2 regions of the Streptomyces stoeckheimensis genome follow, and region 2 is predicted to be linked to the other one. Evidence: predicted binding sites of a transcription regulator. Region 2 holds the regulator's gene; the other holds the start of a gene.
The links. Region 2 encodes HspR, which represses chaperone genes until heat shock. Its sites were predicted from a motif close to TTGAGNNNNNNNNNCTCAA; they were not measured.
Positions count from the first base shown of each region.

Region 1 (15,765 bases), 1.2 Mb from region 2:
CGGCCGCTGCCCCGGCGGCCGGTAGCCGCTCACGGCTGCGCCGGGGTCTCCAGGGCGTACCCGACGCCGTGGACCGTACGGATCCGCTCGGCGCCGATCTTCCGGCGCAGCGCCTTGATGTGGCTGTCGACCGTACGGGTCCCGGACGCGTCGGCCCAGTCCCACACCTCGGCGAGCAGCTGCTCCCGCGAGAGCACCGCCCGCGGGGTCCCGGCCAGGCACACCAGCAGGTCGAACTCCGTCGGCGTCAGGTGCACGTCCTCGGTGTGCACGCGGACCCGGCGCTGCGCGTGGTCGATCTCCAGATCGCCGAGGCGCAGGGTGGCTCCGCGCGGGGCGTGCGCGGCCACGTTGGCCCGCTCCACCCGCCGCAGGAGTACGTGGACCCGCGCGGCCAGCTCGCGCATCGAGAAGGGCTTCGTCATGTAGTCGTCGGCGCCGACCCCGAGGCCGACGAGCATGTCGGTCTCGTCGTCCCGGGCGGTGAGCATGAGCACCGGGACGGGCCGCTGGGCCTGGACCCGGCGGCAGACCTCCAGGCCGTCGAAGCCCGGCAGCATGACGTCCAGGACCAGGAGGTCCGGCAGCCAGCCCTCGGCCGCGGCCACGGCCGCCGGCCCGTCCGCGGCCGTCTGGACCTGGAAGCCCTCGGCGCGGAGCCGGGCCGCGATGGCCTCCGCGATGGTGTGGTCGTCCTCGACGACGAGTACCCGCCGCTGCGCGCCGGGGGTGGCCGCGGCGCCGTTGTGGGTGGTGGTGTGCGTCTGTTCCATGTCCCGCCCCTGAAGATCCCGCGTGGTAGGGGTGCAGCGTAGAGGAGCGGCTGAGCTCCGGCTATGACGGGTTCGCTGCGCGGGTTCGTTGCCGGGGCCTCTGCCCCCGGACCTGCGGTTCAAACGCCGGGCGGACTGGATTTGGCCGGCGCCGGCCCGCATGAGAACGCCGGCGGGCTGGAAAATCCAGCCTCGCCGGCGTTTGAGGCGCGGGGTCTGGGGCGGAGCCCCAGGGGCCTGCGGGCCCCGCAGGGCTACAGGGTCAGGCCGTGGCCGTGCGGGAACACCGGGTTCTCGGTGTCGTTCGGGACGTCCGGGCGGGAGGCGGCCACCGCCTCCATGGAGCGCGGGAGTTCGAAGGGCAGCCGCCCCCCGGCGGCCGCCCGGCCGAAGGCCACGTCCAGGAGGGCGGCGTCCGAAGCCCCGTAGTCCGCGATCAGTGCGGCCGCCCGCTCCGCGATCTCGGGGATCACCGCGGCCCGCTCCAGGTTGATGCAGACCAGGGTCGGGACGGCGTCCAGGAAGGACAGGATCCCGGTGAGCTCCGGCTCGGGGAAGGCCAGCGAACCCGAGTGGAAGAAGGACTCGAAGATGTTCGTGCGGGGCTCGTGCGGGGTGCGCAGCCGCAGCACCGCCAGGTCCGCCTCGGCCGGGTCGGACACGAGTTCGCCGTACGCCGCCGCGACGTCCGCGTCCACGTCCTTGACGTACAGCTTCGGCCGGCCGGAGACCGGCAGGGTCTTCCCGGTGTTGGTGAGCACCGTCAGGGAGCGCCGCTGGGCCGCGGCGCCGGCCGCCGCGAAGTCGGCGCGGCCGACGGTCTCGGCCGCCGCGTCCGGGTCCACGTACGGGTTCTCGAAGAGGCCGAGGACGAACTTCTCGCGCAGCAGCCGGCGCACGGACGCGTCGATCCGGGCCTCGGAGATCCGGCCCGAGCGGACCAGCTCCACGACGACTTCGGGGCACTGCTCGCCGCCGAACTGGTCCGAGCCCGCCTCCAGCGCCAGGGCCGCCCGCTCGGCGACGCTCAGGTGCTCCACGCCCCAGGCGCGGGCCGGGTGCGGCTCGCCGAAGATCACCGAGTCCGTGATCAGGCCCCAGTCGGTGCAGACGATGCCCTGGAAGCCGAGCTGCTCGCGGAGCAGGCCGGTGACGACGCCCTTGTTGAAGCCGAAGCCGACCTCATCCCAGTCGGTGCCGATGGGCTGGCCGTAGTACGGCATCATCTGCGAGCAGCCGGCCGCGATGGCCGCCTTGAACGGCTCCAGGTGGTGCTCGCGCATCCCGCCCGGGTAGATCTGTTCCTTGCCGTGCGCGAAGTGCGGGTCCTCGCCGTCCTTCTGCGGGCCGCCGCCGGGGAAGTGCTTGACCATCGCGGAGACCGAGGCCGCGCCGAGGGTCTCGCCCTGCAGGCCGCGTACGTACGCCTGGACGAGCTCGCCCGTCAGCTTCGCGTCCGAGCCGAAGGTGCCCGACTGGCGGGCCCAGCGCGGCTCCGTGGCCAGGTCGATCTGCGGGTGCAGGGCGACGCGGAAACCGACGGAGAGGTACTCGCGCCGCATGATGTCGGCGAACTCGAAGACCAGCTCCGGGTCGCCGATCGCGGCCAGGCCGATGGCCTCGGGCCAGGCGGAGAAGGCGCCGGCGTTGAAGGAGGCGCCGACGTTGTCGGTGAAGGAGTGCCGGGGGTCGGTCGACAGGGTCACCGGGATGCCGAGGCGGGTGCCGGCGGCCATTTCCTGGACGGCGTTCTGCCAGGTCGCCATCGCGCGGGCGCCGTAGCTGCCGAGGAGGTTGAAGTGCGTGAGGTGGCGGCCCTCGATCAGCTCGGGGGTGGTGAACGGGAGGATCGAGCCGTCGGTCTCGGTGACCGGGGTGCCGTCCGCGTTCATCATCAGCATCGAGTGGAAGAGCTGGCCGGCCTTCTCCTCCAGGGTCATGCGGGAGAGCAGGTCCTCGACGCGCCGGTCCACGGGGAGGGAGGCGTCGCGGTAGGGGAGGGGGGTGGCGGGGTTGGTCGGGGGCGTCGGGGTGGCGTTCATGGCGGGGCTCCTGAGGAGGTCGGTCGCGCGGGAGGTCGCGGAGGCGGGTGCGGGAGCGGGAGCGTGCGTGGGGGCGTGCGTCGGGGCGGGTGTGGGGCCGGACGGCTGGCCGGGGCCGGGGCCGGGGTCGTCAGGGCCGGGTGCTTGGGCGGTGGCGGGCACGGTCGGGCGGGCCGTCACCTGACCGAGCGGATCAACTGGACGAGGGCGGCGCCGACGGCCGCCGCGATGCCGCCGACGAGGAAGAGGGCGCCGTAGTTGCCCCCTCCGCCGATGGCGAGGACGAACGGCGCGAGCATCGGGACCAGGGACTGCGGGAGGGCGTTGGCGATGTTCAGCACGCCCATGTCCTTCGCGGCGGTCTCCGGATCCGGCAGGACGGCGGCGGCGAGCGCCACGTCGACCGCGAGGTAGAGGCCCTCGCCGAAGCCGAAGACGGCCACGGCGAAGAGGAACATCCCGAAGGTGCCCGCGGTGGCGATCAGCAGCAGTCCGATGCCGATGACGAAGGCGGACGCGAGCACGAAGGGCTTGCGGCGGCCGGTGGCGTCGGACAGCCAGCCGCCGGCGAGGGAGCCGACCACGACGCCGCCGACGGTGACGAGGGTGGTGGTGAACATCTTCGAGGCGACCTCGCCCTCGGCGACGCCGAGGCGGTCCATCAGGAAGTACACCTGGTAGCTGGTCACGCAGGCGATGCCGATGAAGACCAGGAAGCGGCTCGCGAAGTTCCACGAGTAATCGGGGTTCTTGCGCGGATTCACCCAGAAGCTGTGCAGGAACTCCCGCAGGCCGTACGAGGCCACGGACTCGGCGCGGGCCGGCCGGTCGGGCATCACGGCGGCCAGCACGCACACCCCGAGGACGCCGACGACGGCCGGGACGACGAACGCCAGCGCCATGTTCTCCGTGAACAGCTGCGCGAGGAAGCTGCCCGCCACCATCGAGACGGACAGCATCATGCCGACCATGCCGGAGACGCGGCCGCGCTGGTGCTCCGGGATCAGGTCCGGGATGCAGGCGGTGACCATGCACAGGGCCGCGTTGCAGCCGAGCTGCGCGATGGCCCAGCCGACGAGCAGCGTGGTGACGCTGGAGCCGAGGCCGACGACGGTCAGGCCGACGGCGGCGACCGCCATGCCGCCCACGAGCCAGGGGCGGCGGCGGCCGAACCGGCTGGTCGTGCGGTCGGAGAGGGCGCCGAAGAGCGGGTTGCCGACGAGGGCGAGGAGCGCTCCGACGGAGAGCACCTTGCCGAGGGCGGCGCCGCGCTCGGCCTCCGGGACGATCTGGGCCACGCGCAGGGCCAGGGTCACCACGATCGGGGTGAAGACGGCGATGCAGACGCCGAGCTGGGCGGCGACCAGGCCGAAGATCAGCTTGGCGGGGGCGTCGGCCGGGGCGTCGGCCGGGGTGGCCGGATCGGGTCGGTCGGTGGCGGCGAGGGCACTTCCGGGGTCCTGCGTGAGCGGCATGAGGGCTCCAGCGTCTCCGCGTCGGCCTCGTCGCCGACCGGGCGGTTTCACCGTAGGCGCGAAAACCATGCACCCACTAGGTTTTCGTGGAGTGAGCTGGATCACTCCCTCGGAGTGGCCGGAAACGGTCCGGTTTAGGGTGGTCCGCATGGCACAGGACAAGGGCCGAACGGCCCCCAAGGCGGCCCCCAAAGCGGCCCCCAAGGCGGCGACCGCCCGGGGCGGCTACGCGGTGGGCGACGCCCGTCGCCAGAAGATCCTCGACACCGCCGTCGAGCACTTCGCGCAGTGGGGTTTCCACGCCTCCTCGCTCGCCCGGATCGCCAACGACTGCGGGATCACCCAGGGCGGCCTGCTCCACCACTTCCGCGGCAAGGAGGACCTGCTGCTGTCCGTGCTGGCGCAGAGCGAGCAGCACGACGTCGAACGGCTCTTCAGCGGGCCCGCGGAGGAGGTCCCCTCGGTCGCCGCGCACTTCGCCGCCGTGGTCGCCCTCGCCGAGGAGAACGCCCGCAGGCCCGGGCTCGTACGGATGTACAACACGCTGGTCGGCGAGTCCGGGAACCCGGGCCACCCCGCGCACGCCTACTTCCGGCAGCGCTACGACCGGGTCCTCGGCTACACCGTCGACCTGCTCCGGGCGGGCGTCGCGCGCGGCGAGATGCGGCCGGACGCGGACTGCGAGGCCGTCGGCCGCGAGATCATCGCGGTGATGGACGGGTTCCAGATCCAGTGGGTGCTGGACCCGCAGGGCGTGGACATGGCGCTCCTGCTCCGCGCGTACCTGGACCGGCGGCTGCGGGAGATCACGGTGGCGGGAACGGGACTGTGAGGGGCCGGCCGACAGCGGCGGCGCCCTGGCTCCGCCGACTCCCCTGACTCCTTTGGCCTCCTGGCTCCCCTGCTTCTCCTCAGCGCGGCTCGAAGGCCGGCAGGGCCCCCAGGACCCCCTCCAGGGGCCGGGGCAGCGCGGTCTGGGCGGCGGCGACCTCGTAGCCTCCGTGCCGGAAGGCGTACGTGAACGCGTCGAAGACCGGCTCCTTGGGCATCGAGATCCGGGGCAGGCGGGGGAAGTCCGCCTCCTGGAGCGCGGTGCGCAGTTTCGCGAGGGCGGCCGCCGAGAGCTTGTCGTGGTCGACCGTCTCGGCCTTCGCGTTGAGCCGGAGGAACGATCCGTCCCCCTTGATGATCAAGGTGCTGGTCTTTCCGCTGATTCCGCCGCTGCGGGTGACCGCGACGAGCGTCTCGTCGGCGCCGGGCGGCGAGGCACCGGGTGCGGGGGCGGAGGTGCTCGGCGCGGGCTGCGGGGCGGGACCGGTCGTACCGGTGCCCGGGTCCGGGCTCTGGCCGGCGCTCTGACCGGGGGACGGCGTCCCCGAAGCGTCCGTCGCCGTCCCGGACGGAGCGCTCGTGGCGGGGCCGGTGCCCGTGCCCGTGCTCGCGTTCGGCTTCGGTGAGGCCCCGTCCTCGGAGTCGCCGGAGGAGCACCCGCCCAAGGCCGCCATCACGGCCAGCGCCACGGCCGCCGTCGCCAAGCCCACTCGCCCACCACGTGCTCGCACGCCCCACCCCCGCAGGTATCCGGCTCGAACCCCGAGTATGGAGTCAGCACCACCCGCACGGATAGCACTCGGAGGCCGACATCCGCCGCTTCGCCCTTTGGCGCTGGCTGCCGCCGCTCACCGCCGTCGCACTCGGCCTCTGGGGCCTCTCGCGCGGCGGCTCCCTGTGGCGCGACGAGTCCGTCACGTGGCAGGTCGCGCACCGCCCGCTCGGGCAGCTCTGGGAACTGCTCGGCCAGGTGGACGCCGTCCACGGCCTCTACTACCTCCTGATGCACGCGGTCTTCGCGGCGACGGGCACCACCGCCACCGCCACTGGCGACTCCGGCCTCTGGATCCTGCGCCTCCCTTCGGTGGCGGCCACCGCGCTCGCCGCGGCGGGCGTGGCCGCGGTGGCCCACCACCTGGCGGGTGCGCGGCCCGGCCGGGAGCCCGGTCAGGGTGGGCGGGGCGACCTCGCGGGACGGGCCGCCCTGTTGGCCGGGGTCGGGTACGCGCTGCTGCCGCCCGTGCAGATGTACGCCCAGGAGGGGCGCTCGTACGCGCTCGTCGCCGCGGCCGTCGTCTGGGCCACGTACCTGATGCTGCGCGAGCGGTGGGTCGCCTACGCCGTGGTGATGGTGCTCGGGTGCTGGCTGCACGAGTTCGCCGTACTGGCGCTGCCGGCGCACGCGTTCGCCGCCCGGCGCTCGCGCGGCTGGCGGCTCGCCGCCGGGGCCGTGCCGGCCGCGCTGCTGCCGCTCGCGCTGATCAGCGCGCGGCAGGCGCAGCAGCAACTGGGCTGGCTCGGGCGGCCGAGCTGGCAGGACTGGGCGGCGTACGGGGTCCTCGCGGCCGCCTCGCTGCTCCTGGCCCGGGGGGCCGCGCGGGAACTCGTACGGGTCGCCCTGCCGCTGGCGTTGCTGCCGCCCGGACTGCTGCTCGCGGTCTCGCTGGTGCACCCCTGGTACGTGGACCGGTACGTCCTCTACGCGCTCGCCGGCCTCGCCCTCCTCGCGGGGGCGCGGCTCGCCACGGCGCGGGGGTGGTGGGTGTGGCCGCTGGTCGGGGTCCTGCTCGTCCCCGTCGGGCTCTGGTCCGCGTGGCTGCGCACTCCCGAGAGCCGCAAGGACGACGCGCGGGCCGTGGCGGCGGCCGTACGGGAACTCGCGCGCCCGGGCGACGCGGTGCTGTTCCTCCCTGCGCGGCGGCGCGAATGGCTGCTGTCCTCGCCGGAGGCCTACGGTTCCCTGCGCGACCTCGCCCTGTCCCGCACCCCGGCGGCTTCGCGGAGCCTCCAGGGCGTGGAGCGGACTCCGGAGGAGATCCGGGCGGCCCTGCTGGACCCGGCGGTGGACCGGGTGATCGCCCTGCTGGACCCGGTGGGGCAGCCGTTGGACGGCTATCCGGAGGAGGCGGTGAAACGCCAGACGCTGGTCTCCCACTTCGACCTGTGCTCCGTGACGGACGTGCGCGGTGCCCGCGTGGCCCTCTTCGCCAGGCCGGGCGGCTGCCCGTAGCTCCCGGTGGGTCTGCGGGCCGCTCCCGGCCCACCGTCCGGCCCCCGGGGGACCTGTGCCCTACCGGTCGCGCCCGCCCCCCGGTCCGGCGGGCGGGTCGCCCGGCCGCACCGTTCCACGGGCCGGCCCGGACCCGAAAGGCCTGGGGCCGGAGGGGAGGAGGCAGGATGGGCCGTGGGGCGCCCACCGTGCCGGGGCCCGTTGGAATCCGTCGGAGGTGCCTTATGGACGCAGACACAACTCGCCCCCACTCCCTCGTGCCGCCCGGTCCGCTCGTCGGCGGGGACTGGCTCGCGGAGCGGCTCGGTGCACCCGGACTCGTCGTCTTCGACGCCTCGGTCGGGGCGCACCGCGACACGGATCGGCGGATCGCGGGAGCCCGTCCCTTCGACCTCGACGGCGCGCTGTCCGATCACACCGCCGCCGCCCCGCACACCATGCCCGGCCCCGCCGCCTTCGCCGAGGAGATGCGCGCCCTGGGCGTGGACGACGGCAGCACGGTCGTCGTGTACGACGGCGCCGGCATCTACTCCAGCGCCCGCGCCTGGTGGATGCTGCGCAGCATGGGCTTCGACCGGGTCGCCGTCCTCGACGGCGGGCTGCCCGCGTGGGTCGCCGCCGGGCGGCCGGTGGAGGAGCGCCGGCCGGGTTACGAGGGCCCGCGCGGCTCCTTCACGGCCCGGCCCCGCGCCGGACTGCTGGTGGACGCCGGAACCGTCTCGGCGGCCCTGGCCGATCCGGCCGCCGCCGTGCTCGACGCCCGGACCCGCGAACGCTTCGCCGGGACCGCCCCCGAACCCCGCCCGGGCCTGCGCGGGGGCCACATGCCGGGCGCCGTCAGCCTCCCCTTCGGCGAACTGCAGCGCCCCGACGGCCTGATGCGCCCCGCCACGGAGCTCCGCGCGGCCTTCGGGGCGGCGGTCGGAGAGCGGGAGCGGCTGTACTTCAGCTGCGGATCGGGGGTCACCGCCTGCGTGCTCGCCCTCGGCGCCGACCTCGCCGGGTACGAGGACCTCGCGGTGTACGACGGCTCCTGGAGCGAGTGGGGCGTGCCGTCCCCGGACCGGCCGGTCGTGCAGGGGAGTTAGCCCGACCCCTTTCCGCCCCCCTTCCGCATCCCGTCAACCGGCTGGGAGCTCGGGCCCCGGGGGTTAACCCCACCCCGGATCCGGGCACACGCACCATGCCCCCGCGGCCACCGCGCGGGCACGATCGACACCATGACCACGAAGACGCGCCCGCGCGGCACCAAGGCCACCGTCACCCTCACCGCCACGGCGCTCGCCGCCGGGCTGCTGCTCACCGGCTGTTCCTTCGGCTCGCTCGTCTCCCGCGGCGGACCGGAGAAGTCGGGGAGCGCGGACGCCACGGTGGCCGAGGCCGTCACCGCGGTCGAGGTGTCGGACTCCGGAAGCGGATCCATCGAGGTGGTCGTCGGATCCGGCCCCGGCGTCGTCGTCGGCCGCACCGTCCACTACCACGGCGACACCGTGCCCGAGCCCGCCCAGCGGCTCTCCGGCGGAGTGCTGACCCTCACCAACGGAGATTGCTCCGGGCGCTGTTCCGTCGACTACCGGCTGGAGGTACCGGCCTCCGCCACGGTCCGGGCCAAGAGCAGCAGCGGCCGCGTCGCGGTGTCGGGGGTGGCCGCCGCCAAAGTCGTGACGTCCTCGGGCGGGGTGCGCGTGGACCGGATCGCCGGCGCGCTGGAGGTCGGTACCGCCTCCGGCCCGGTCCGGGCGGACCGGATCGCCGGCCCGCTGAAGGTCCGTACGTCCTCGGGCTCGATCACCGCCGGGGAACTGTCCGGAACGGGCGCGGAGGCCCGTTCCGACTCCGGCGACGTCCGCCTCGCCTTCACGACGGCCCCGGCCTCGATCGCCGTGCGGACCAGCTCGGGCGAGGCGAAGCTGAAGGTCCCCGCGGCCCCGTACGCACTCGACGTCGCCACCGACTCCGGCGCACGCGACATCACCCTCCCCGCGACCCCCTCCGCCGCCGCCCGCCTCGCGGTGACGACCTCCTCGGGCGACATCCACATCTCGGCGGCCTGAGCCACGCCTCGCCCTCACCGTGACGACCTGGGTATTTCCAGCGATGGCACTGCCTGGGCGGGGATGCGCCCGACCCTGTTCGCCCCGGGCGAACGGGCGTTGGGGAACATTGGGACCCTCACGTGCATTGAGTCGGCATAGCTCAACTTCACTGCCGGAGGGAACATCATGGCTTCGACGTCCGTAACGCTCACCCTGCCCGTGCTGCCGCTCGACGACGAGGTCGTGCTGCCCGGGATGGTCGTCCCGCTGGACCTGTCCGACGCCGAGGTGAGGGGTGCCGTCGAGGCCGCGCAGGCTGCTGCCGCAGGTGGCAAGCCGAAGGTGCTGCTCGTGCCCCGGGTCGACGGGAAGTACACCGGCACCGGGGTGCTCGGGACCGTGGAGCAGGTGGGGCGGCTGTCCGACGGAGATCCCGGGGCGCTGATCCGCGGGCGCGGCCGGGTCCGTATCGGGGCCGGGACCACGGGGCCGGGGGCCGCGCTCTGGGTCGAGGGCGAGACGGTGGACGAGGCCGTCCCCGATCCGCTGCCCGGCGCCGTCGCCGAGCTCGTCAAGGAGTACAAGGCGCTCGCCACGAGCTGGCTCAAGAAGCGCGGGGCCTGGCAGGTCGTGGACCGGGTGCAGCAGATCGAGGGGGTCGGGGCCCTCGCGGACAACTCCGGCTACTCCCCGTTCCTGACCGTCGAGCAGAAGGTGGAGCTGCTGGAGACGGCCGACCCCGTCGCCCGGCTGCGGCTCGCCGTCAAGGCCCTCAGCGACCACCTCGCCGAGCAGGACGTCGCCGAGTCCATCGCCAAGGACGTCCAGGACGGCGTCGACAAGGTCCAGCGCGAGTTCCTGCTCAAGCGGCAGCTCGACGCCGTGCGCAAGGAACTGCGCGAGCTCAGCGGGGAGAAGGAGGGCGAGGAGTCCGACGACTACCGGGCCCGCGTCGAGGCCGCCGACCTGCCCGAGAAGGTACGGGAGGCCGCGCTCAAGGAAGTCGACAAGCTGGAGCGCTCCAGCGACCAGTCCCCGGAAGGGTCCTGGATCCGCACCTGGCTGGACACCGTGCTCGAACTGCCCTGGAACGAGCGGACCGAGGACGAGTACGACATCCGGGGAGCCCGCGCCGTCCTGGACGCGGAGCACGCCGGGCTGAGCGACGTGAAGGACCGGATCACCGAATACCTGGCGGTGCGCAAGCGCCGCTCCGAGCGCGGGATGGGCGTCGTCGGCGGGCGCAGGGGCGGGGCCGTGCTGGCGCTCGTGGGCCCTCCCGGCGTCGGAAAGACCTCCCTCGGCGAGTCCGTGGCCCACGCCATGGGCCGCAAGTTCGTCCGCGTGGCCCTCGGCGGAGTCCGCGACGAGACCGAGATCCGCGGGCACCGGCGTACGTACGTGGGCGCGCTGCCCGGCCGGATCGTACGGGCGATCAAGGAAGCCGGGTCCATGAACCCGGTCGTCCTGCTCGACGAGATCGACAAGGTCGGCTCCGACTTCCGGGGAGACCCGGCGGCGGCGCTGCTCGAAGTCCTCGACCCCGCCCAGAACCACACCTTCCGGGACCACTACCTGGAGGTGGAACTGGACCTGAGCGACGTCGTGTTCCTGGCCACCGCCAACGTCCTGGAGGCCATTCCCGAGGCCCTCGCCGACCGCATGGAACTGGTCCGCCTCGACGGCTACACCGAGGACGAGAAGGTCGTCATCGCCCGCGACCACCTGCTGCCCCGGCAGCTGGAGCGCGCCGGCCTGGCCGAGGAGGAAGTGGTCCTGGAGGAGGACGCCCTGCGCAAGCTGGCGGGGGAGTACACCCGCGAGGCGGGCGTGCGCACCCTGGAGCGTTCCCTCGCCCGGCTGCTGCGCAAGGTGGCCTCCCAGCACGAGCTGGGGGAGCGGGAGCTGCCGCTGCGGATCGGCGCCGACGACCTGCGCGCGCTCATCGGGCGGCCGCACCACGTACCGGAGTCCGCGCAGGACCCGGCCGAGCGGCGCACCGCGGTACCGGGCGTGGCCACCGGCCTCGCCGTGACCGGGGCGGGCGGTGACGTCCTGTTCGTCGAGGCCTCGCTGGCCGATCCCGAGACGGGCGCGGCCGGGCTCACGCTGACGGGCCAGCTCGGAGACGTCATGAAGGAGTCGGCGCAGATCGCGCTCAGCTTCCTGCGCTCGCACGGCGCCGAGCTGGAACTCCCGGTCGCCGACCTGAAGGACCGGGGCGTGCACATCCACTTCCCGGCGGGCGCGGTGCCCAAGGACGGTCCGAGCGCGGGCGTCACGATGACGACGGCGCTGGCCTCGCTGCTGTCGGGCCGGCAGGTCCGCACGGACGTGGCCATGACCGGCGAGGTCTCGCTGACCGGGCGGGTGCTGCCGATCGGCGGGGTCAAGCAGAAGCTGCTGGCCGCGCACCGGGCCGGGCTGACCACCGTCATCATCCCGAAGCGGAACGAGGCCGACCTGGACGACGTTCCCGCCGAGGTGCTGGCAGGGCTGTCGGTGCACCCGGTGACGGACGTACGGCAGGTCCTGGAGCTGGCCCTGGCCGCGGACGAGGTCGCGGTGGCCGCGGCGGCGTGATCCGGGCAGCCGGGCGGCCGGGCAGCCGGCCGCTGGTCGTCCGGCCGGGCCGGGGGCCCGGGGTTCCCCGCTCCGGCGGGGCCCCGGGCCCCCGGCGCACCCGCTGCGAAATACTGGTGGCCCACACACCAGCGAAGGAGCGGGCCGTGCACGGGACCGAAGACCAGGAGTTCCTTGCCCTGGAGCGGGAGCTGTCCGTCTTCCTCCGACGGGCCCGCGCCTCCTCCGGGGAGATGGCGCGCGAGCTGCACCCCGAGCTGGAACCGGCCGCGTACGGGCTCCTCGTACGGCTGGAGGCCGCCGGGCGGCAGCGGGCGACCGAGCTCGCCGCGTACTTCGGGGTCGGCAAGGCCACCATGAGCCGGCAGCTGCGGGCCCTGGAGGTGCTGGGCCTGCTGGCCCGCGAGCCGGACCCGGCGGACGGGCGGGCCTTCCTGGTCGGGCTCACGGAGGAGGGCCGGGAGCGGTTCCTGCGGGTCCGGGGCGCCCGGCGCGAGCAGTACATGCGCAAGCTCGCGGACTGGGACCGCGGAGAAGTGGCGGAACTGGCGCGGCTCCTGAACCAGTTGAACGCGGGCGGGGAGTAACAGCGGGGACCGGGCGCGGGCCCGCCTGTGGTCCGGCGGTGCCGCCCGGGCCTCCGGGCCTCCGGGCCCCGTGTCCCTACAGCTCCACGTAAGCCGCCGAAGCGTCGTCGTGGCGCTTGTCGCGGCGGTGCGCCCGGCCCGGGTCCGATTCCAGCGCGCGCACCCGGTCGATCAGCGACTGCGCGCCCTCCTTGCGCAGCACCGCCAGGCATTCGGCCCAGTCGCCCTCCCCGAACGTGTCCGTCCACCGGCTGGCCCCGTCCGTGAGCGCCGCCACCGCCCGCACCTGCGCGCGCGGCGTCCGCCCGGTCACCGCCCGGGCCGCCACCTCCGGGTCGGCGGCGGCGGTGAAGAAGCCGCCCTCCGCGTTGCGCAGCTCGTCGGCGGAGGCCTCCGTGCGCAGCCGCTCGCGCGGGATCCGGTCCAGCCGGTCGTCGAGGACCGCGCGCACCTCTCCTCCCGGCGCCTGGAGGAGGAGTACGGAATCCGAGAGCACCAGGTGTTCGACGCAGGACGCGTCCCAGCGGACCACGACCACCGTCGCCTGAGGCGTCCGGACGTGAGAAAGGTCACAGGTGTCGCGGTGGGCGTCCGCGGTGACGCGGATGGCCTCCGCCAGGACCTGGTCGAGGGGCATGTCCCGGCGCGATCCGGACAGTTCGGTCAATCGGCCGCCCAGCCTGGCCGCGAACCACGGCACTCCGTGCGCGCATCCGACCTCGCCCGGAGGCGGGGTGACCCCGTCGAGGGCCACCAGAACTCCGCCTCCCGAGGCGGGGATCGCGGCCGACAGCCAGTCCTCGTTGGGGCGTTCCGGGTTGCCGGGTGCGGAGGAGAGATCGATGCGCATGCGGACATTCTGCCCGCGCGGGGCTCCGAACGGGCTGGAGGAGCCGCGGAAGGTCCGGACCAAAGTGGGGCGGGTGGGTAGGGAAGGGACTCCTGGGGTCCGCGGGGTGGCTCTCGGCGATGTGGGCGGGCATCCTGCCAAAAGCCGCATCGATCTTTCAACCACCCGTCCACGGCGGGGCCCTGACAGCCGATCGCCGAGTTGGTCGCCAACTCCTCCGTGCTGTTCACTCCTTCGTGTGGCCGGGCGGGCGATGTGCGGCCCTCTTCCCAACTCACTGCGAGGGTCTGAGGCGGTACGGCGGCAGGCGCGCGCAAGCGGCGCGTACCGAGCAGCACGTACCAGGCACCAGACAACGAGCACGAGCAGCACACGTAAACAGGATTGCGAGCACCGGTGCAGAAGAAGCGGCCTCGGAAGAACGGCACCGTCGCGAACGGCACCGCACCCGACGGCACCGCACCCGACCGACGAGCCCCCGACGGCCCGGTCGCCGCGACCGCACCCGCAGGGCGCCGCGTCCGCGTGCGCCGTCGGCTGGTCATCGGGGTCGCCGTGGCCGGGCTCGCCGTGCTCGTGGCGGGAGCGCCCGCCGTCCTGTCCGCCTCGGCGGACCTGAAGGACTCCCAGGAACTGGTCACCCTCGCCGACCAGAGCCGGCAGACCCTCACCCTCGCCCACCTGCTCGGGGACGAGCGCGACGCCGTCACCGCGTACGTGGCCAAGGGCCGCCCCGGCGGCGCGCGGGGCGCGCAGGCCGCCGCGGTCCAGGAACGCACCGCGGGCACCGACCGCCAGCTCGCCGAGGTCCAGGCCGACGCGGACGAGGAACTCGCCCAGGCCCTCGGCCGGGTGGGCGCCGTCCGCACCGAGGCCATCGAGGGCAAGGGCAGCGCCCTCGCCGCCCACCAGGCCTACTCCGGCGTCATCGCGGAACTCCTCGCACCGAGCGGCCGGCTCGCCGAGCTGACCCCGCCGCGGGCCGCCGACGCCCTCGTCACCGCCCGGCCCCTTGCCGCCCTCGGCCAGGCCGTGGAGCAGGCCTCCGCCACCCGCGGACTGCTCCTCGCCGCGCTGTCCGTGCCCGGCGGCGACAAGCAGCCGGGCACCGCCTTCGTGGACGAACTCACCGCCGCCGCCCAGCGGGCCCGCGTACGGGAGCAGGGCGCGCTCGACGACTTCGCCCGGGCCGCGCGTCCCGACGTGCGCCAGAGCCTCACCGCCACCGTCACGGGACCCGAGGTCAAGACGGCCGACGACTACCTCAAGCGGCTCACCGACCGGCCCGCCCTGTCGCCCGCCGACCGCAAGCTCGACCCCGGCACCGTCGGACCGGCCCTCACCGCCCGCGTCGACCGGATGCGCTCGGTCGAGGCCACCCTCGCCGGCCAGCGCGCCACCGCGCTCGCCGCGCTGCGCGACGACGACGTGACCGCGCTGGAGGTCATGGTCGCCTTCCTCGGCGTCCTCTTCCTGCTCACCGTCGGCATCTCCACCGCCATCGCGCGCTCCCTCACCCGGCCGCTGTCGGTCCTGCGGCGCGGCGCGGCGCGGCTGGCCACGCCGGAGGGCTCGGTGGAACCGGTCCGGTTCACGGGCCGCAACGACGAGTTCGCCGAGGTGGTGCGCCACCTCAACGCGGTACGCGACCAGACGGTCTCCCTGCACACCCGGATCGCCGGACTCGACGCCGACCGGCGCCGCCTCATCGGCCGCAACGAGGCGCTCTCGGCCGGCCGGGAGGCGCTGGAGGAAGAGCTCGCGCAGCTGCGGGCGGGGCTGGAAGAGCACCGCCGCATCATGTCGACCACGTCCGTGTCCCTGTCCCTGCGGACCCTGGGGCTCGTCGAGCGCCAACTCGCCGTCATCGAGGAGCTGGAGTCCGAGGAGCCGGATCCGGACCGCCTCTCCACCCTCTTCAAGCTCGACCACCTGGCGACCGTGATGCGCCGCCACAACGAGAACCTGCTCGTCCTCGCCGGCCAGGAACACGGCCACGGGCAGGGCCTGCCGGTGCCGCTGGTCGACGTCATGCGGGCGGCGGTCAGCGAGATCGAGCGCTACGAGCGCGTCGACCTCGGGGTGCTGCCCTCGTACACGCAGGTCGCCGGGCACGCCGCCGACGACATCTCGCACGTACTGGCCGAGTTGCTGGAGAACGCGACGACCTTCTCGCCGCCCGACGCCAAGGTCAAGGTGTCCGGCTGGCTGCTGGACTCCGGCGACGTGGTGCTCTCCGTCGTCGACGAGGGCATCGGGATCACCGGGGACCGGCTGACGACCCTGAACGAGCGGCTGGCCACGCCGGACGCCTACGACGAGGAGCCCGAGTCGGAACACGGCCTGGGCCTCGGCCTG
Region 1 is NZ_CP169550.1:3,049,061-3,064,825, reverse strand. Features, by position in the region: gene ACE1OC_RS13705 (HAMP domain-containing sensor histidine kinase) at 1-33, opposite strand, end outside; gene ACE1OC_RS13700 (response regulator transcription factor) at 30-773, opposite strand; gene ACE1OC_RS13695 (glycoside hydrolase family 3 protein) at 1,028-2,815, opposite strand; gene ACE1OC_RS13690 (MFS transporter) at 2,992-4,290, opposite strand; gene ACE1OC_RS13685 (TetR/AcrR family transcriptional regulator) at 4,439-5,122, shown strand; gene ACE1OC_RS13680 (hypothetical protein) at 5,202-5,831, opposite strand; gene ACE1OC_RS13675 (hypothetical protein) at 6,092-7,351, shown strand; gene ACE1OC_RS13670 (sulfurtransferase) at 7,576-8,439, shown strand; gene ACE1OC_RS13665 (DUF4097 family beta strand repeat-containing protein) at 8,572-9,405, shown strand; gene lon (endopeptidase La) at 9,574-11,970, shown strand; gene ACE1OC_RS13655 (MarR family winged helix-turn-helix transcriptional regulator) at 12,117-12,557, shown strand; gene ACE1OC_RS13650 (hypothetical protein) at 12,634-13,407, opposite strand; gene ACE1OC_RS13645 (nitrate- and nitrite sensing domain-containing protein) at 13,804-15,765, shown strand, end outside.
Region 1: the regulator HspR is predicted to act here: its motif matches at 9,533-9,551, upstream of lon (endopeptidase La).

Region 2 (15,765 bases):
AGGAGTGAGCGGGCTCCGTCGTCGTGCTTCATGAGCGCGAGGAAGAGGCGGGATGCCGTCGTGAGGTTCTCCTCGGTGCGCTCCGCGTGCACGGCAGTCGTCAGCACCATGTCGGGCGCGTCCCGATGGGTGACGCGCAGAGCACCAAGGGCTGCAGCCCGGGCGGCCACAGCCTTCGGGTTTCTTGACAGGTCAGTGAACGACACCGACTCGGGCTCGGCTCCCAGGTAAGCAAGGCTCATACTCAGACTGTACTCAGATTATGCTCTGAGCGCCAAGGGTGTGTGCTGCATTCCGATGCTCACGCCTTGCCCTTCTGCAAGCGGACCGACGTCCTGGCGGAGGCGGTGCAACGACTGCGCCGCCTCTGAGCCGGTGCGGGCCCGCCGGAACCGGGCTCGCCCTCGTTAGGGTTCCTCTCGTGGCGGCTCCGACCGGGAGCGCCCCAGGAAGTCGGGACGCGGGACGCATGGCGACGGAAACGCTGACGAACGGCGCACGGCCCGGTCGGCTCACCGGCCGGGGCGGCCGGGTCCCCGGCGCCCTCCTCGCGCTCGGGGTGTACGCCGCCGTGCGCGGGGCCGGGGTGGTGGCGGTTGCCGTGGCGGCCTGGTGGAGCGGGCGCAGCCCCCTGCGGGTGCTCGGGGAGTCCTGGGACTCCGTCTGGTACCTGCGGATCGCCGAGCACGGCTACGGGCGGACCCAGATCTATCCCGGCATCGGGTCCGTGCAGAGCGACTCCGCGTTCTTCCCGCTCTACCCCGTCCTGATCCGCTGCGCCTCCGCCGTGCTGCCCGGCTCGCTGACCGTCGCCGCGCTGGCCGTCGCCTGGATCGCGGCGGGCGCGGCCGCCGTGGGGGTGTACCGGGTCGGGGAGCACCTGCTCGGGGCCCGCGCCGGGCTGCTGCTCGTCGCGCTGTGGGCGGCGCTGCCGCACGCCCTCATGCTGACCCTCGCCTACACCGAGCCCCTGCTGGCCGCCTTCGCCGCCTGGGCCCTGTACGCCCTGCTGCGGGGCCGCTGGGGGTGGGCGGCGGGGCTCGCCGTGCTCGCGGGGCTGACCCGGCCCACCGGGATCGCGGTCGCCGCAGCCGTGACGGCGGCGGCCGCGTACGAGATCTGGCGGCGGCGGGGCCGTGCGCCCGCGGCGGTGTGGGCCGCCGGGCTGACGGCTCCCGCGGGCTGGGGCTCGTACGTCCTGCTCGTCGGCGTGCGCCGGGGGGATCCGCTCGGCGGCTACTTCGCCGTCCAGAGCGGCTGGGGCTCGCGCTTCGACTTCGGCGCGGGGGCGCTGCGCTCCGCGCGGCACGCGCTGGGCTCGCCCGGGAGCGTGGAGCTCGCCACGATCGTGACGGTGGTCCTGCTGGCGGCCGCACTGGTGCTCGCCGGGCTGCTGGCGGCCGACCGCAGGATCCCGCTGCCGCTGCTCGTGTACACGGGCGTGCTGCTGGTGATGACCTACGGCGGTGCGGGCTTCTTCGAATCGAAGCCGCGCTTCCTGCTGCCCGCGTTCCCGCTGCTGCTGCCGGCGGCGGCCCTCATGGCGAAAGCCCGGCCGCGCACCGCGGTCGTGGTGACCGGGGTGCTGGCCGGGCTCTCGTACGCATACGGGCCGTACCTGCTGCTCGCATCCGGGGTGGCGCCGTAAGGCGGGCACCACGAGGGGTCGGACGCGGATCGCCGGACCCGGACCGCGAAGACCTAGTTGGTCTCGCTGTCGCCGCCCTCTTCGTCGTCCTTCTTGTCGGCGGAGTCGACTTCCTTCTCCAGTCCGAACTGCTCGACGAGCCACTTGTCGAACTCGATCGACGCGCGGACCCAGCTGACCGTGGAGGACACGAAGTGCTCCAGGTTCACGCCGGTGCCGATCAGCATCTGCGCCTCGCCGATCAGACGGACGGAGCCGTCGTCGTGCGTGTGGCTGTAGACCTTGGGCCACAGGGTGCGGCGGTTCCAGTCGTCGATGGACTCGAGGAGCTGAGCCTTCTCTTCGATCTTGTGCGGGCGGTCGTAGAACGTCCGCACGGAGAAGACCTGCTGCTCGTCCTCGCCGCGGAACATGAAGTACGTGCGGAAGTCCTCCCACGGCGCCGCGAGGTCACCCTCGTCGTCGACGACGTACTTGAGCTCCATCTGCTCCAGGAGCTGCTTGACCAGATCCTGGTCGGGGACGACGGGGCCCGCCGGTCCAGTGGCCTGCGGGTCGGGCTGCTGCCCTCCGAAGTTCGGAATCGAGGCCGGGTCGATGCTCACCGTGTGACTTCCCTTCGTGCGGATGCGGCCATCCTCCCCCATCGCGCCCACCCCGTGTCCACCCCGGAAGGGCCCGATCCGCGCAGGGCGGACAGGAGTATGGCCCGGGTAAGCCGGGCCCCGGGGATTCCGGGGCCCGGCTGAGGCGGTATTCCGCCGGATTGCGGCCATACGGGGCCGTACGGCCCGGGCACGGAGCCCGGGCCCTACAACCCGGGCTACAGCGCCTTGCCCACCAGCAGGTCGTCGCCCGCCACGGACACCCGGACGGTGTCGCCGTCGCGGACCTCGCCCGCGAGGATCTCCTTGGCCAGGCGGTCGCCGATGGCCGTCTGGATCAGGCGGCGCAGGGGGCGGGCGCCGTACGCCGGGTCGTTGCCCTTGTCCGCCAGCCAGGCCAGGGCCTCGGGCGTGACGTCCAGGGTCAGGCGGCGTTCGGCGAGCCGCTTGGCGAGCCGGCCGATCTGGAGCTCGGCGATGTGGGCGAGCTCGGCCCCGCTCAGGGCGGAGAAGACCACCAGGTCGTCGAGGCGGTTGAGGAACTCCGGCTTGAAGGTGGCCCGCACCACGTCCAGGACCCGGGCCTTCTTCTCGTCCACAGGTGTGGACGGATCCATCAGGAACTGGGACCCCAGGTTCGAGGTCAGGATCAGGATGGTGTTGCGGAAGTCCACGGTGCGGCCCTGGCCGTCCGTGAGGCGGCCGTCGTCGAGGACCTGGAGCAGGACGTCGAAGACCTCGGGGTGGGCCTTCTCCACCTCGTCCAGGAGCACGACGCTGTACGGGCGGCGGCGGACGGCCTCCGTCAGCTGGCCGCCCTCCTCGTAGCCCACGTAGCCGGGCGGGGCGCCGACGAGCCGGGCCACGCTGTGCTTCTCGCCGTACTCCGACATGTCGATGCGGATCATGGCCCGCTCGTCGTCGAAGAGGAAGTCCGCGAGGGCCTTGGCCAGCTCCGTCTTGCCCACGCCCGTCGGCCCGAGGAAGAGGAACGAGCCGGTCGGCCGGTCCGGGTCCGCGATGCCCGCACGGGTGCGGCGCACGGCGTCGGAGACGGCGCGCACGGCCTCGCCCTGGCCGATCAGGCGGCGGCCCAGCTCCTCCTCCATGCGGAGCAGCTTCTGGGTCTCGCCCTCCAGGAGGCGGCCGGCCGGGATGCCCGTCCAGGCGCCGACCACGTCGGCGATGTCGTCGGGGCCGACCTCGTCCTTGACCATCGTGTCCCGGGAGACTTCGGCCTCGGCCTCGGTGGCCTCCGCGAGCTCGTGCTCCAGGGCCGGGATCTCCCCGTAGAGCAGCTTGGAGGCGGTGTCGAAGTCCCCGTCGCGCTGGGCGCGCTCGGCCTGGCCGCGCAGGTCGTCCAGGCGCTCCTTGAGCTCGCCGACCCGGTTGAGGGACTGCTTCTCCTTCTCCCAGCGGGCGGTGAGGCCCCGCAGGTCCTCCTCCTTGTCCGCGAGGTCCTTGCGGATCTTGTCGAGGCGTTCGCGGGAGGCCGGGTCGGACTCGTTGTTCAGGGCCAGCTCCTCCATGCGCAGGCGGTCGACCGAGCGCTGGAGCTCGTCGATCTCCAGCGGGGAGGAGTCGATCTCCATGCGGAGCCGGGACATGGACTCGTCGACGAGGTCGATGGCCTTGTCGGGGAGGAAGCGGGAGGTGATGTAGCGGTCGGAGAGGGTGGCCGCGGCGACGAGCGCGCTGTCGTTGATGACGACCTTGTGGTGGGCCTCGTAGCGGCCCTTGAGCCCGCGCAGGATCGCGATGGTGTCCTCGACGCTCGGTTCCGCCACCAGCACCTGCTGGAAGCGCCGCTCCAGCGCCGGGTCCTTCTCGATCCGCTCGCGGTACTCGTCGAGGGTGGTCGCGCCGACCATGCGCAGCTCGCCGCGGGCCAGCATGGGCTTGAGCATGTTGCCCGCGTCCATGGAGGAGTCCCCGCCGGCGCCCGCGCCGACGACGGTGTGCAGCTCGTCGATGAAGGTGATGATCTGGCCGTCGCTGGACTTGATCTCCGCGAGGACCGTCTTGAGGCGCTCCTCGAACTCGCCGCGGTACTTGGCTCCGGCCACCATCGCACCGAGGTCCAGGGAGACCAGCCGCTTGTTCTTCAGGGACTCGGGGACGTCGCCCTTGACGATGCGCTGGGCCAGGCCCTCGACGACGGCGGTCTTGCCGACGCCGGGCTCGCCGATGAGCACCGGGTTGTTCTTCGTACGGCGCGAGAGCACCTGGACGACGCGGCGGATCTCGTGGTCGCGGCCGATGACCGGGTCGAGCTTGCCCTCGCGGGCGGCCGCCGTGAAATCGGTGCCGAACTTCTCCAGGGCCTTGTACTGGCCCTCGGGGTCGGGGGTGGTCACCCGCCGCCCTCCTCTTGCGTTCTCGAAGGCCTCGCGCAGCTTCTTCGCGGTCGCGCCCTGTCCGGAAAGGAGCTCACCGGCCGCGCCGCCCTTGGCGGCGATGGCGATGAGCAGGTGTTCGGTGGAGAGGTACTCGTCGCCGAGCTTCCCGGCCTGCGCGTCGGCCTCGGCCAGTACGGCGAGCAGCTCGCGGCTGGGCTGCGGGGGCGCGACCGTGGAGCCCGTGACGCTGGGCAGGGCGGCGAGCAGCCGTTCCGCCCCGGCGCGCACGGCGGCCTGGTCGGCGTCGGTCGCGGCGAGCAGGTCGGTGATGTTCTCGTTGTCCTCGCCGGCGAGCAGCGCCAGCAGCAGGTGCGCGGGCGTCAGGTCCGCGTGCCCGTCCTTGACGGCCCTGGTCGTGGCCGCGTTCAGCGCGTCCCGGCTCCTGTTGGTCAGCTCCGCATCCACGGGCGGCTCTCCCTTCCTGCTTCGATTCCCCACGGCATGGGCACTGCATGTGCTTTACATGAGTAACCTGCACAAAGTTGAGTCTATTCCACTCAAGGTGGAGGGACGTACCCTTCGCGCATGTCGACTCCCAGCCCGGCCGGCACGGCCCGCCCCGCCCAAGACGTACTCAACCCGACGCCGGAGTACCTCGCCTTCTGGCGGGAGCGGCACATCTGCACGCTGACCACCCACCGCCCCGACGGCAGCCCGCACGTGGTCCCGGTGGGCGTGACCTACGACCCGGAGGCCGGGCTGGCGCGGGTGATCAGCAACAAGAACAGCAAGAAGGTCCGCAACGTGCTGGCGTCGCAGGGCGGCCCGGAGGGCGGGGCCCGGGTGGCGGTGTGCCAGCTGGAGGGACGGCGCTGGGCGACCCTGGAGGGCCGCGCGGTGGTCCGTGACGACGAGGCCTCGGTCGCGGAGGCGGTCCGGCGCTACGCGGAGCGGTACGGGCGGATGCCCTCGCCGAATCCGGACCGGGTGGTCGTGGAGATCAGCCTGGACCGGGCCATGGGGCGCGCGTAGCCGGCCGTACCCGGTTCAACGATGTCCGGTTCAACCACTGGACACGGACATCACAGCGACGCCATCGTGGTCAGGTCCACGATGGCGTCGCTGTGTGGGGGTAGTGCCTGAGCGATCTGCGACGACAGGGGAATCGCTTCAGGCACTGCGGGGGGTGGCGGCGGATTCGGGCTCGAAAAGTTGGTGATCACGCTGGTCCAGATTGACGAAGACCATGCCGTACCGGATCTCGCAGCGGACGGGCTGCGGTGCGCCTCGGGGGCGGCGCAGACAGCGGTAGGCGCGGACGTCCTCGTCCTCTTCCCGCACCACGATGATCGGCTGGCCGAACAAGGTGACCTTCAGCGAGTCACCGACGTAAGGAATGGCGCTGGTGAGATCGATGAACTGCCAGCCGGAGCGGTATGCCGATGCCATTTCACGGCGGAAGCCGTGATCGTCGGGCGTCATCAGTCCCAGCCGAGGTCGTCGGTCGACGCGGTGGTCGAGTCCCAGCCCAAGTCGTTGGGTGCCGAGTCCCAGCCCAGATCGGGCTTGCCTATCGACACGGCGGGCGCGTCGGTACCCCCCACGTCCCCACCGAAGGCGTTGACTGCCCCAATGACCGCAGCGGCGGAGAACCCAATGGCAAGTACCGAGCGAAGCATTCTCTTGTACATGGTCGGCTTCGTCCTCACTTGATGGAAATCTTCTCCCCCGCGTGTCAGACGATGGCTTATTCGGGCACGTCGCTGCCACAGGGACGATGCATCATGTTCTTGCATGTTCAGGACCCTGGGGGGTGGAGATTTGCCCAGAAACAACACAAAGCCGACACATCCCCACCCCGTCACGTCCATGTGCGCCGAGGGGACGCGTCTCTACACGGCGGCGCTGAGCACCGGCCGGGTGACCCGCAGCGAGGTCGAGAACGCCCCCTGCCTGCTCGAATTCGCTCTCCTGAGGCCCGACCCCGATGACGCGAACCAGCTCCGCGCGGTTCCCCCGTCCGTCGCGCTCGCCCAGCGGCTCCATCCGCTCGAACGGGAGATTCAGGACCGGCGCCGGGACACCATAGATCTCACCGACGCATTCGAGCCGTTTCTGACCATCAGCGCCCAGAGCCCCGCGAACACCCACGCCATCACCGTGCTGGAGGGCTTCGACCAGATCCACACCGCCCTCGACCAGGCCACCGCGGAGTGCCGGACCGAGGTGCTGACCGTACAGCCGGGCGGCGCACGGTCCACATCGGTCCTCACCGAGGCGCTGGAGCGCGCCGCTCCCCTCGTCAACCGCGGGGTGCGCATAAGGACGCTCTACCAGCACACCGTGCGGCACAGTCAGGGCACGCTCGCCTACGTGGACCGGATCTCCGCGGGGAAGGTCGAGATCCGCACGCTCGAAGAGCTCATGGAGCGTCTCATGATCTTCGACCGCACGGTGGCCTTCATCCCCACGAGCGACGACCGCAGGACAGCCCTGGAACTGCGCCACCCCGGGCTGGTCGACTACCTCATCAAGGTCTTCGAGCAGCTGTGGCACCGCGCCGTGCCGCTGTCGGCGGAGGTGACGTACCAGCACACCCCCGGCGGCATCTCCGGCGTGCAGCGCTCCATCGCCCAGCTCCTCATCGAGGGACACGTGGACGAGGCCATCGCGCGCCGGCTGGGGATGAACGTACGGACCTGCCGCGCCCACATCGCCAAGCTGGCGGCCTCCCTGGGCAGCGGCAGCCGGGCGCAGCTCGGCTTCCTCATCGCCCGGTCGGGGATCCTGGAGGACCCCGAGCGACGGCTCTGAGGGCCGCGCAGGGGCCCTCAGAGCGCCGGTGACAGATGCGGAAGGCCCCGCCCGGTAAACCGGGCGGGGCCTTCGCTTCGCGTCCGTACGGGCGCGCTCAGTCCATCGGGCGCTTGGGCGCCGGCCGCCAGACGACCAGGGCACTGCCCGGCTGCGGAGCCTGGTACGGGACCAGGTCGCGCCGGTACGAGGCGTGCACCTGGGCCTCGCGCTGCTGGAGCACCGCTGCGGCGCCGTCGACGGCGCTCGAGAGCTCGGCCACGCGCTGCTGGAGCGCGGCGACCTGGTTCTCCAGCTCGATGATCCGCTTGATGCCGGCCAGGTTGATGCCCTCTTCCTGGGACAGCGCCTGCACCGTGCGGAGCAGTTCGATGTCACGGGCCGAGTAGCGCCGGCCACGCCCGGCCGTACGGCCCGGGGAGACCAGGCCGAGACGGTCGTACTGGCGCAGGGTCTGCGGATGCAGGCCCGAGAGCTGGGCGGCCACCGAGATCACGTAGACCGGGGTCTCATCGGTGAGCTGGTAGTGGCTCCTACGGCGGCCGTCCATGTCATGCTCCCTTCGCGGACTCGAACAGCGCGGAGCGCGGGTCCTCGGACTCCGTCGCCTCGCGGTACAGCTCCATGGCCTCGCGGGCCTTGTCGTTCAGCTCGGTCGGGACGGCGACCTCCACCGTCACGAGCAGGTCGCCGCGGGTGCCGTCCTTGCGGACCGCCCCCTTGCCGCGGGCCCGCATCGTGCGGCCGCCCGGGGTGCCCGGGGGCAGCTTCAGCGTCACCGAGGGGCCGTTCAAGGTCGGGACCTTGATGTCGGCTCCGAGCGCCGCCTCCGCGAAGGTCACCGGAACGGTCACCGTGAGGTTGTCGTCCTTGCGGCCGAAGACCGGGTGCGCGTCCACGTGCACGACCACGTACAGGTCGCCGGCCGGGCCGCCGCGCTCGCCCGGAGCCCCCTTGCCGCGCAGCCGGATCCGCTGGGAGTCGGAGACTCCCGCCGGGATCCGGACCTGCATGGTCCGGGAACTGCGGGCCCGCCCGCTGCCCTTGCAGATGTCGCAGGGGGTCTCGGCGATGAGGCCGCGGCCCTTGCAGTCCGCGCAGGGGTCGGTCAGCGAGAAGCCGCCGCCGCTGCCGCGGGACACCTGGCCGGTGCCGACGCAGGTCGGGCACACGCGGGGCGTCCCGTTCTTGTCGCCGGTGCCCGAACAGGCCTTGCAGGGCGCCTGCGAGGACATCCGGAGCGGGACCGTGGCCCCGTCCACCGCCTCCGTGAAGGAGAGGGTGACCTCCGACTCGATGTCCTGGCCGCGGCGCGGCTGGGTACGGGTCCCCGCACCCGCGCCGGCGCCGCCGCGGTTGAACAGGCCGCCGAAGACGTCGCCCAGACCGCCGCCGCCGAAACCGCCGCCCGCGCCGCCCTGCTGCTGGCCTCCGAAGAGGTCGCCGAGGTCGAAGTTGAACGAGCCGCCGCCCCCGCCGGGACCGGGGCGGAAGCCGCCGTTCCCGAACAGGGCGCGGGCCTCGTCGTACTCCTTGCGCTTCTTGGCGTCACCGAGGATGTCGTTCGCCTCGGAGATCTCCTTGAAGCGCTCCTCGGCCGAGGCGTCGCCCTTGTTGGCGTCCGGGTGGAACTCGCGGGCGAGCTTCCGGTACGCCTTCTTGATCTCGGCCTCGGTGGCGTCCTTCGGGACACCGAGGACCTTGTAGTAGTCCTTCTCGACGAAGTCCTTCGTGCTCATCCCCGGTGTCCCTCCTCTCGTGCCTCTACGTGGTCAACCTCAGCCGTTGTCGGCTGCATCCGCGTCCTTGTCGGACGGGTCCGACGAAGATTCGGCCTCCGCCGCCTCGGACTTCGGCGCCGCGCCCGGCTGGGGCTCGGCCACCGCGACCCGCGCGGGACGGATCGTACGCTCGCCGATCCGGTAGCCCGGCTGCAAGATCGCCACGCAGGTGTCCTCGGTGACGTCCGGCGCGTACGAGTGCATCAGGGCCTCGTGGATCGTCGGGTCGAAGGGCTCGCCCTCCTTGCCGAACTGCTGCAGGCCCATCTTGGCCGCGGCGGTCTCGAGCGATTCGGCCACCGACTTGAAGCCGCCGACCAGCTCGCCATGTTCCCGCGCCCGGCCGATGTCGTCCAGGGTCGGGAGCAGCTCCGTCAGGAGGGACGCGACCGCGATCTCCTTGACGGCGATCCGGTCCCGCTCCACCCGGCGGCGGTAGTTCTGGTACTCCGCCTGGAGCCGCTGGAGGTCCGCGGTGCGCTCGCCGAGCGCGGTGCGGGTCTGGTCCAGCTGGGCCAGGAGGGCGGTCTCCTGGCCGGACTGTGCTGCTGCGGAGTCCCCGGCCGGGGCCGCGGCCTCCTCCTTGGAGGAAGCTGCGGCCTTCGGCTCGGCGGCGTCGTCAGGCGTGCCGTCGGCGGGGACTTCGGGCTTCTCGTCGAAGCCCGGGGTCTCCTCCGACATCAGGCAGCGCCACCCTTCGGCTTCTCGTCGTCGACGATCTCGGCGTCGACGACGTCGTCGTTGGCGTCGGCGGCCTGGTGCGCACCCTCGGCGCCGGCGGCACCCTGGGCGGCCTGGGCGTCGGCGTAGATCGCCTGGCCCAGCTTCTGGCTGACGGCACCGAGCTTCTCGGTCGCGGTGCGGATCTCGGCGGCGTCCTCGCCCTTGAGCTTTTCCTTCAGCTCGGCGATGGAGGCCTCGACCTCGTCCTTGACGTCGGCCGGAACCTTGTCCTCGTTGTCCTTGACGAACTTCTCCGTCTGGTACACGAGGCTCTCGCCCTGGTTGCGGGACTCGGCTGCTTCCTTGCGGCGCAGGTCCTCGTCCGCGTACTGCTCCGCCTCCTGGCGCATGCGGTCGACCTCGTCCTTGCCGAGCGAAGAGCCGCCGGTGACGGTCATCTTCTGCTCCTTGCCAGTGCCCAGGTCCTTGGCAGTGACGTGCATGATGCCGTTCGCGTCGATGTCGAAGGAGACCTCGATCTGCGGGACGCCACGCGGGGCCGGCGGCAGGCCGGTCAGCTCGAACATGCCGAGCTTCTTGTTGTACGCCGCGATCTCGCGCTCGCCCTGGTAGACCTGGATCTGCACGGACGGCTGGTTGTCCTCGGCCGTCGTGAAGATCTCGGACCGCTTGGTCGGGATCGTGGTGTTGCGCTCGATGAGCTTGGTCATGATGCCGCCCTTGGTTTCGATACCCAGGGACAGCGGGGTCACGTCGAGGAGCAGGACGTCCTTGACCTCACCCTTGAGAACGCCCGCCTGGAGGGTCGCGCCGATGGCGACGACCTCGTCCGGGTTGACGCCCTTGTTGGCGTCCTGACCGCCGGTGAGCTCCTTGACGAGCTCGGCGACGGCCGGCATGCGGGTGGAGCCGCCGACCAGGACCACGTGGTCGATCTCGGACAGGTTGATGCCCGCGTCCTTGATGACGTTGTGGAACGGGGTCTTGCAGCGGTCGAGCAGGTCCGCGGTCAGCTGCTGGAACTGGGAGCGCGTGAGCTTCTCGTCCAGGTGCAGCGGGCCCTCGGCGGAAGCCGTGATGTAGGGCAGGTTGATCGAGGTCTCCGTGGAGGAGGACAGCTCGATCTTCGCCTTCTCGGCGGCCTCGCGCAGGCGCTGGAGCGCCATCTTGTCCTTGGCCAGGTCGACGCCGTGACCGTTCTGGAACTGCTTCACCAGGTAGTCGACGACGCGCTGGTCCCAGTCGTCGCCACCGAGGTGGTTGTCACCGTTGGTGGCCTTCACCTCGACGACGCCGTCGCCGATCTCCAGGAGGGACACGTCGAAGGTGCCGCCACCGAGGTCGAAGACGAGAATGGTCTGGTCGTCCTTGTCGAGACCGTAGGCCAGGGCGGCGGCCGTCGGCTCGTTCACGATGCGCAGGACGTTCAGGCCCGCGATCTCGCCGGCCTCCTTCGTCGCCTGACGCTCGGAGTCGTTGAAGTAGGCCGGGACGGTGATGACCGCGTCCGTGACCTTCTCACCCAGGTAGGCCTCGGCGTCGCGCTTCAGCTTCTGCAGGATGAAGGCGCTCATCTGCTGCGGGTTGAAGTCCTTGCCATCCAGGTTGATCTTCCAGTCAGTGCCCATGTGGCGCTTGACGGAGCGGATGGTCCGGTCCACGTTCGTGACCGCCTGGCGCTTGGCCACCTCGCCGACGAGGACCTCGCCGTTCTTGGCGAAGGCGACGACGGACGGCGTGGTCCTGGCGCCCTCGGCGTTGGTGATGACGGTGGGCTCGCCGCCTTCCAGAACGCTGACGACGGAGTTAGTGGTGCCCAGGTCGATGCCGACCGCACGTGCCATTTTGATTCCTCCAGCTGACTTGAGTGGAACAGACTCAAGAGTGCATCACGAGCTCCGCCGGTGTCAACAGAGGTGAGTCGAGGCGACTCAACCTTTAGGCCACCCTTACGCTCAGGACGCCATTCGGGGCACCACGGCCGCGCGGCACCGCACCACCGCCGGAGGCGTACGGCACGGTGCAGACATGCCTCTGCTGCTACGCCTCCCCGCCCTGCCGGGGCCCCGGCCCCGGCCCCGGCCGGCCCGGCCGTCGGCCAAGCGGGTGCTCGACCTCGCCGGAGCGGCGCTCCTGCTCGGGGTGCTCCTCGTCCCGCTGCTGCTGGCCGCAGGACTGCTGTACGCGACCCAGGGCGCGGGCGTCCTCGTGCGCGAGCCGGCGGCGGGCCTGGCCGGGCGGCCCTACCGGGCATGGCGCTTCCGCGTCGGCAAGGGCCGGGCCGGGGCGGCGCTGGAGCGGTGCGCGCTGGACGGACTGCCGCAGCTGCTCAACGTGGTGCGGGGCGAGATGTCGCTGGTCGGGCCGCGCCCGGGGAACGGCCTGTCGGACCGGCCCGAGCGGCTCCTCGTACGGCCCGGGATGACCGGGCTGTGGCAGGTGAGCGCACGTTCGGACCTGCCGTGGGAGGAGATGGACCTGCTGGACCGGCACTATGTGGAGAACCACTGGCTGGGGATGGACCTGGCGATCCTCGCGCAGACCCCGCGGGCCGCCTGGCGGCACGGACGGCCCTGAGGCGGAGCCCGGGCGGGGCGAGGCGGGGGCGAGGCGGGGGCGACGCAGGGGCGGCGCAGGGGCGAGCGACGCAGATCACCGCGCGCTCGGCTACATTGCGGCGTCGGGACTGGGTAACCTCAAGCCTTGACTGGATAAGTTACCGCTTAGTAAGTGCCGCCCGAGGAGCCCTCCCATGCAACTCGCCGCGATCATCGTGTCGCTGGTCCTGACCGTGGTCGGCGTCGCGCTGCTCGCCCGAGCCGTGGCGCAGATCTACCGCTTCGTGAAGCTCGGACAGCCCGTACCGGCGGGCAGCCGTACGGACGACCCGAAGTCCCGAACGCTCACCCTTGCCCGGGAGTTCCTCGGCCACAGCCGGATGAACCGCTGGGGCCTCGTCGGCTTCGCGCACTGGTTCGTCGCGATCGGCTTCCTGACGCTGCCGCCCACACTGGTGCAGGCGTACGGGCAGCTCTTCCAGGCCGACTGGGTGCTGCCGATCATCGGCGGCTTCCTGCCGTTCGAGCTCTACATCGAGTTCATCGGCCTGATGACCGTGCTCGGCATCCTCGTCCTGATGGGGATCCGCCTCGCGTCGCTGCCCTCGCGGGCCGGCCGCAAGTCGCGCTTCGCCGGCTCGAAGGCCTGGCAGGCGTACTTCGTCGAGTACATCATCCTGACGATCGGCCTCGCGATCCTGTGCCTGCGCGGCCTCGAAGGCGCGATCCACCACGTGGACTCGTACGAGCCGGCGTACTTCGTCTCGTACCCGCTGGTGCTGGCGTTCAAGGGCATGTCGCTCGGCGCGCTGCAGAACGCCATCTACTTCACCGCGATGATCAAGATCGGCACCTCGCTGATCTGGATGATCGTGGTCTCGCTCAACACCAACATGGGTGTCGCCTGGCACCGGTTCCTCGGCTTCCCGAACATCTGGTTCAAGCGGAACGCCGATGGTGCGACGGCGCTCGGCGCGCTCCAGCCCATGACCTCGGGCGGCAAGGTCATCGACTTCGAAGACCCGGGCGAGGACGACGTCTTCGGCGTCTCGCAGGTCGAGCAGTTCTCGTGGAAGGGCATCCTCGACTTCTCCACGTGCACGGAGTGCGGTCGCTGCCAGTCGCAGTGCCCGGCCTGGAACACGGGCAAGCCCCTCTCCCCCAAGCTCCTGATCATGTCGCTGCGCGACCACGCGCACGCCAAGGCCCCGTACCTGCTGGCCGGTGGCGGCAAGGACATGGAGGGCAACGAGAAGGCGACGCCGGAGCAGCTCGCGAACGTCCCCGCCGCGGCCCTGGCCGAGGCCGAGCGCCCGCTGATCGGCACCGCCGAGGAGAACGGGGTCATCGACCCCAACGTCCTGTGGTCCTGCACCAGCTGCGGCGCGTGCGTCGAGCAGTGCCCGGTGGACATCGAGCACATCGACCACATCGTCGACATGCGGCGCTACCAGGTGATGATCGAGAGCGCGTTCCCGTCGGAGGCGGGCACGATGCTCAAGAACCTGGAGAAGAAGGGCAACCCCTGGGGCCTCGCGAAGAAGCAGCGCGTCGAGTGGACCAAGGAGGTGGACTTCGAGGTCCCGATCATCGGCAAGGACGCGGAGGACCTCTCCGAGTTCGACTACCTGTACTGGGTCGGCTGCGCGGGCGCGCTCGAGGACCGGGCGAAGAAGACCACGAAGGCCTTCGCCGAGCTGCTGAACATCGCGGGCGTCAAGTTCGCGATCATGGGCGGCGACGAGAAGTGCACCGGTGACTCCCCGCGCCGCCTGGGCAACGAGCCGCTCTTCCAGCAGCTCGCGCAGGAGAACGTCGCGATGCTGAACATGGCGTTCGGCGAGGATGACGAGGACCCGGAGACGAAGAAGCCGAAGTCGGCGAAGCGCATCGTCTCCACCTGCCCGCACTGCTTCAACACCATCGCGAACGAGTACCCGCAGCTGGGCGGCGAGTACGAGGTCATCCACCACACGCAGCTGCTCCAGCACCTGATCGACGAGGGCCGCCTCACGCCGGTGACCCCGGTCGACGGGCTGATCACGTACCACGACCCCTGCTACCTGGGCCGGCACAACAAGGTCTACACGCCGCCGCGCGAGATCATGTCGGCCGTGCCGGGCCTGCGCCAGCAGGAGATGCACCGCCACAAGGAGCGGGGCTTCTGCTGTGGCGCCGGTGGCGCGCGCATGTGGATGGAGGAGCGGATCGGCAAGCGCATCAACAACGAGCGCGTCGACGAGGCCCTGTCCCTGAACCCGGACATCGTCTCCACCGCCTGCCCCTTCTGCCTCGTCATGCTCACCGACTCGGTGAACGGCAAGAAGAACGAAGGCCAGGCGAAGGAACACGTCACGGTGGTCGACGTGGCGCAGCTGCTGCTGGAGTCGGTGAAGACGCCGGAGCCGGTGGTCGAGCCGGAGCCCGAGCCGGAGCCTGCGGCGGAGGTCGTGGCGCACGTCGCGGAGCCCGTCGCGGAGCCGAAGGCGGAGGCGCCTGCGGAGGCCAAGGCGGAGGCTCCGGCCGAAGCCAAGGCCGGGGCGGAGGCTCCGGCCAAGGCCGAGGAGCCCGCGCCGAAGGTGGCGGAAGCCCCGGCCGAGCCGGAGACCGACGCCGAGGCGAAGTAGCCCGCGCAGCACCGAACGCCGGAACGGCCCGTCCCCAGTGGGGGCGGGCCGTTCCGCTGTTCCGGGGTCCGGTCAGGCCCGGTCGGACCGGCTGCGGCGGAGCATCGCGAAGCCGAGGCCCGCGGCGCCCACCGCCGCCATGCCCCCGCCGGCGGCCAGCATCAGCGTGCCGTCGCCTCCCTCGGCGGACACCGGCGCGACACCCTCCGCACCGGCCTTCACGCCGCCCTTCGGCACGACCCGCTCGACGGCCTTCTTCTCGACCGGCTTGGCGAGGGGCTTCGCGTTCTTCGCCGAGCCCTTGTCCACCTCGTACTTGTCGATCAGCTTGCCGCTGGTGAAGTCGTAGACCCAGCTGTTCCCGCCGTTCCTGCCGTCGATGACGACGAACTTCACGCGCTTCCCGTCCTGGACGAGCTTGTACGTCCAGCCGTCGTTGGTCGTGGTCGGGTGCTTCAGGTCGATCGTCCCGAGGAGGTTCCCGTTCGGCATGGAGATCTCGACGCGCTTGCCGTTCGGGCCGTCGATCAGCTTCGCGTTGCGCCCGTCGGGCATGGCGACCTGGACGACGTTCTCCTTCTTCTCCACCGGCTTCGGCTTCTCCACCGGCTTCGGCTTCTCGACCGGCTTGGTCGCGCCCTCGATCCACGAGGTGACGGTGCCGTTCGGCTGGAGGACCACGTGCAGGCCGTTGTTCTGGCCGCTGGCG
Region 2 is NZ_CP169550.1:4,257,673-4,273,437, forward strand. Features, by position in the region: gene ACE1OC_RS19170 (prevent-host-death family protein) at 1-242, opposite strand, end outside; gene ACE1OC_RS19175 (mannosyltransferase family protein) at 470-1,648, shown strand; gene ACE1OC_RS19180 (YbjN domain-containing protein) at 1,702-2,253, opposite strand; gene clpB (ATP-dependent chaperone ClpB) at 2,472-5,057, opposite strand; gene ACE1OC_RS19190 (pyridoxamine 5'-phosphate oxidase family protein) at 5,178-5,624, shown strand; gene ACE1OC_RS19195 ((2Fe-2S)-binding protein) at 5,763-6,074, opposite strand; gene ACE1OC_RS19200 (hypothetical protein) at 6,074-6,196, opposite strand; gene ACE1OC_RS19205 (helix-turn-helix transcriptional regulator) at 6,387-7,406, shown strand; gene ACE1OC_RS19210 (heat shock protein transcriptional repressor HspR) at 7,504-7,956, opposite strand; gene dnaJ (molecular chaperone DnaJ) at 7,958-9,145, opposite strand; gene grpE (nucleotide exchange factor GrpE) at 9,185-9,868, opposite strand; gene dnaK (molecular chaperone DnaK) at 9,868-11,715, opposite strand; gene ACE1OC_RS19230 (sugar transferase) at 11,900-12,448, shown strand; gene ACE1OC_RS19235 ((Fe-S)-binding protein) at 12,624-15,056, shown strand; gene ACE1OC_RS19240 (hypothetical protein) at 15,129-15,765, opposite strand, start outside.